One region of the Alcanivorax sp. 97CO-5 genome, then DNA from elsewhere that is predicted to be linked to it. Evidence: predicted binding sites of a transcription regulator. Region 1 holds the regulator's gene; the other holds the start of a gene.
What was found. Region 1 encodes FNR, which switches genes on or off when oxygen is low (the NO sensors DNR and NnrR bind a similar motif). Its sites were predicted from a motif close to TTGATNTANATCAA; they were not measured.
Positions count from the first base shown of each region.

Region 2: the regulator FNR is predicted to act here: its motif matches at 1,336-1,349, upstream of ccoM (cytochrome c oxidase subunit CcoM).

Region 1 covers NZ_KI965877.1:37,899-40,302, reverse strand. The annotation lists gene Y017_RS00170 (universal stress protein) at 1-878, opposite strand, end outside; gene fnr (fumarate/nitrate reduction transcriptional regulator Fnr) at 875-1,627, opposite strand; gene hemN (oxygen-independent coproporphyrinogen III oxidase) at 1,666-2,404, opposite strand, start outside.
Region 2 covers NZ_KI965877.1:272,236-274,639, reverse strand. The annotation lists gene Y017_RS01250 (Dyp-type peroxidase) at 39-905, shown strand; gene ccoM (cytochrome c oxidase subunit CcoM) at 1,149-1,280, opposite strand; gene Y017_RS01245 (aldehyde dehydrogenase family protein) at 1,383-2,404, opposite strand, start outside.

The DNA.
Region 1 (2,404 bases):
ACCAAAACATCCGCATTCGCCTTGGTAATCACCGACTCTGCCGTTGAACCAAGCAACAACCTTTCGGGCAAATTACGGTGTACTGTACCCAGCACCATTAGATCCACATCATTTTGCTCACAGTGGCTGGCCAAGGTTTGTGCGATCGGACCACTGAGCGTACACATCTGCTGCTTATCCAGGCCCTGGGTAGCGCCAAACTGGAAAAAGTTATCCCGATGGAAGCTGCGCACTTTTTCCATACTGGCGGTGTAATCAGGAATGGCTTCACCGGCCACCATGATTAAGCCCTCATCCATTTCGTCGAGCACATGGCAGGCAGTGAGGTCCGCACCGAGCAGGGTGGAGTATCGACGAGCGCAGTCAAGAACATGAATAGACAGCTTGTCGTCTAAGGCCTCCCCGGTGCCTGGATCTAGAGCGGCCAAGATTCGCGGTGGTTTGTTCCATTGGCGGCTGTGTACACACAACACAGAGCAAGGCGCCTTACGAATTAATTGCCAATCGCGGGGCGTGAATAGGTGGCGGCGTAGGGCGCTGTCGTCACTGGTGTGGACGACAGCCAACGATGGCTTTTGGGCCACAATGGCCTTGCGTAAACCGTCCATGCTGTCTTTTTCCCACAGCACGCTGATTTCAGCACGCTCTTGTCCTAGCAGCTGGGTGATCCGTTTGTGCCAAGCATCATGAATTTGCTGCTTCGCGGCCTTTCGGCGCTCCGTATCCAGACCCACAGCCCTAACCATGGCAGAAGAATAGGCATTCACGATGACATGGAGGGGCGCCTGGGAGGCTGCCGCAATTACCTGAGCTTTGCTCAGCGCAGGCTGGTCTGCTTTCAGATCACGATCAAGGATGGCAACAATAGGGGCGGTCATAGTAGTAACTCCATCGCAGGGTCATGGTTCTGGCCACACAGGCTGCCACGATCAAGAATTTCAATTTCCCGGCCATCGACGCGCAGCCACTGTTGTTGCTGGAAGCGAGTAAAGATACGGCTCACGGTTTCCACGGCCATGCCAAGATAATTGGCGATATCATATCGAGACATTGGAAGCCGAAAAATATTGTCACTTAGCCCACGGCGTTGATGCCTTGCAGAAAGCGATAGCAGTAAGGAGGCTACGCGATCGTCGGCATTTTTTTTGCCCAGCAGCATGTGCAGTTCCCGGTCCGAGCGAATCTCATTGCTCATCAGACGGAAAAAATGGTGCTGCAATGACGGAATTTGCTGGGATAGGGTCTCCAGTTGTGCGAAAGGAATTTCACAAACAGTGGCCGTTTCTAAGGCCTTTGCATTGGAGACATGATGGGCTGTGCTAATGCCATCCATACCCAACACTTCGCCGGGCAGATAAAAGCCTGTGACTTGCTCCTCGCCCTCATCGCTGACCACATAGGTCTTCAGGGCGCCAGAACGCACGGCGTAAACGGAGGAAAACCCGTCAGTGGCGCGAAAAAGATGTTCGCCCCGCTTTAAGGGCCGTCCGCGGTGAATAATTCGATCCAACTGGTCGAGCTGGGCTGGCGCTACCGCTAAGGGCAGGCAAATTGGGCTGAGGCTGCAGTCGTTGCAGGAAACTTGATGGGACACGGTTTGACTCCGGTTGATCGCTGCGCAAAGCATCACCCTTAGAGTATAGGGTGCAAATAGTAGAATAAAGGTTAAATAATCCGGCTAAATCGGGTTCTTTGCTCCCTTTGGGTGTAACGGTCAAAAGGCATTACCAATGCACGGCTCACCAAGCGCCCAGTTTCGGTAATGAACAATCGGTCATTCTCAACCGTTACCAGTCCTTGCGCCTCAAACGTTAACCACTCTGTAAGTGCATCGACGAAATAATCCGCAAAATTGATGCCCCATGTGTCACCAAACTGAAGCATGTCAACGGATAAATCACAGAGTAATTGAATAATTAACGCGCGACGAATCTGGTCGTCGCGATTGAGCATAAAGCCTTTTTCGATTGGCAAAATGCGGTCTTCAAGGCTCGTTTGCCAATCGTCCAAGGCCTTGTGATTCTGAGCGTAGAGGTTACCGATCTGGCTGATGGCGCTGACGCCCAAGCCCAGTAAATCTGCATCCCCATGGAGGGTGTACCCCTGAAAATTACGGTGCAACAGACCATTTTCTTGCGCGATGGATAAGCTATCGTTTTCCAGTGCGAAATGGTCCATGCCAATATACCGATAGCCTTGCTCATTAAGCATTTTTCCCGCTCGGGTCAACATATTCAGCTTCTCTTCCGGATCCGGTAGCGCGTGCTCTTGAATCTGACGCTGAATTTTGAAACGCTCCGGCAGGTGGGCGTAATTATAAAGGGAGATGCGGTCCGGACGAAGAGTTAGCAGTTGCTCCAGAGTACGCGCTAAGCTGGACTCCGATTGCCAAGGAAGTCCGTAA
Region 2 (2,404 bases), 230 kb from region 1:
AATTCTTCCTGTTCATGGATAGCGCAAAGGAGCTTCCGGTGTCGACACCTCAATCCGGTATTTTTGACCGCAGTTATGCCCACCATCTGTTCTTCGAATTCAGCCTTGGTAGTGGCTTTGAGCTGGAGGCATTACGCGCCGCTCTGCGAGAGATTGTTGTACTGAAAAGTGAGAAAACCCCGGTTTTGTTGGCTTTCGGACCAGATCTTTGGGCCTGTTTTGATTCCCGTTTCAGCTTCTCCGCGTTTTCCCTAGAGGGACATATCCCGGCCACCCAGGGGGATTTATGGGTGTGGGTTCAGGCTAAAGAGTCTGGCGATCTATTCGATACTGCCATGCAGGTGCGCAAGGCGGTGGGTGATTTACTTGCAACTCAGCTTGAGTTGACGGCCTTTGTGTACCACGACATGCGAGACCTAACAGGGTTCGTGGATGGCATTGGTAACCCCACCGGCGAAAAGGCAGAAAAGGCTGCTTTTATTGCTGAACCTCACCCCGGTGCGGGGGGGAGCTGGGTGCTGACCCAGAAATGGATTCACGACTTGGACAAGTTTAACCAGTTACCGGTTAGTGAGCAGGAGAATGTGTTTGGCCGGACCAAAGAAGATGCTGTGGAGTTTGATGATGAGCGCATGCCCACGGATGCCCACGTTGGACGCGTGGATGTGGACCGTGACGGTGTAGCGCAAAAAATGTGGCGTCGCTCGGTTCCCTATGGCGACAGTGGCCAGCATGGTCTGTATTTTTTGGCATTTTGTTGCGAGTTGGACCGTTACGACTTTTTGCTACGCCGTATGTATGGCATTGCTGATGATTCAGTGAAAGATCGTCTACTGGACTTTACCCGTCCGGTGATGGGGTCCTGGTGGTATGCGCCGTCACAAGATTGGCTGGAGGCGCTCTGATCCAGCGATAGCTTGGGAAGTATTCTGTTGAAGAGCCACTAAGGGAGCCGCTAAGAGTGGCATTGTAGATGTATTATCAGCCTTCCACGCTGGTTCGCTCCCTAGGCTAAGGGAATAAGATAAAGAGCGGCACATTGGGGGCGCACGCCGAGTGCGCAAAGCGCTGTTCTAAGGCGTGTCTAAGGGCAATGGCCGTGAGCCTACCCCGCCGTTCCTGCCGCGTGAAAATAGGGCGCGGAGATGTTAGTCCTTTTCGCTCTGTGTGGTGTCTTTATTACCAGCATCAAGCCAGATAAACAGGGCGAAACATCCCGCGAAGATTAGAATGCCTGCAATCACAGCGATGCCTGCTAAAACCACGGTATCCATATACATAGAAAATCCTCCCTTAACCTGTCTGGCTAGCGTGACAGATTCAGAGAGGATCAATGTGATGCAGATCAATAGGCCCGCTTGCGCGGGCCCCTCCGCGACAGTTTAGTCGCCGGTTTTCCAGCCAGTGAACATTTTCTTCACCAAGAAGGGGGTAAGCTTGAGCGAAGCGCTCAGCCACTGGCCGACCCCGGAAGGGAAGACGAAGAGCAAGGCATTCTTGATACCGTTATAGGTGGCCTGATCAAACGGGTACCAGAAGATATTGCGTTTGGACGGCAAAATATCCCAGTTCACTACTTTCGCCTGGGTCATTTCTTCCAAACCTTCCGGACCGTGGGTACGGCCAATGCCCGATTCTTTCCAGCCGCCCCAGGGGGTTTCAGACAAGCCGTGGCTGTAGAGGTGATCATTGAGGGTGGTAACACCCGTCTGCAGCTGTGCGGCGATGGCACGGCCACGTTTGTTATCTTTAGTCCAGACTGAAGAGGTCAGGGCCAGATTTGAATCATTGGCTTTGCGAATGGCCTCTTCTTCATTGGCTACACGCTGCACGGCGATTAAGGGGCCGAAGGTTTCATCACACATGGTGAGCATGTCATCGGTGACCTGGGTGAGCAGAGTGGCAGGGAAGAAGAAGCCGTTTTCCACATTACCCACAGGGCGGGACTGGGCTTCAATGCGAGCGCCTTTGGCCAGTGCGTCTTCCACATGCTGCTGAACCGTACGCAGTTGGCCTGCGGTAGTTAGGCTGCCGATATCCACATCAAAACCGTTGCAACCAATGCCGTGGCGCAGCTGACGGGTTTTCTTGGCCAGCAGATCCACGAACTGATCGTATACGGCATCCACCACATAAACACGCTCCACCCCGCCACAGCTTTGCCCTGCATTTTGGTAGCCGCCCCATGCGGCACCGTTGGTGGCTCTCTCCAGATCTGCATCTTCGAGCACCAGCATCGGATCGTTACCGCCTAGCTCCAGTGAGACGGGAGTCAGCGTTTTAGCTGCTTGAGCCATCAACGTTTTGCCTGCGGCGACCGAGCCGGTAAAGAACAGCTTATCGATGCCATTATCGAAAAAGCCGGTAGCGACCTTTGAACCAGAGCCGACAATGTGCTGAAACA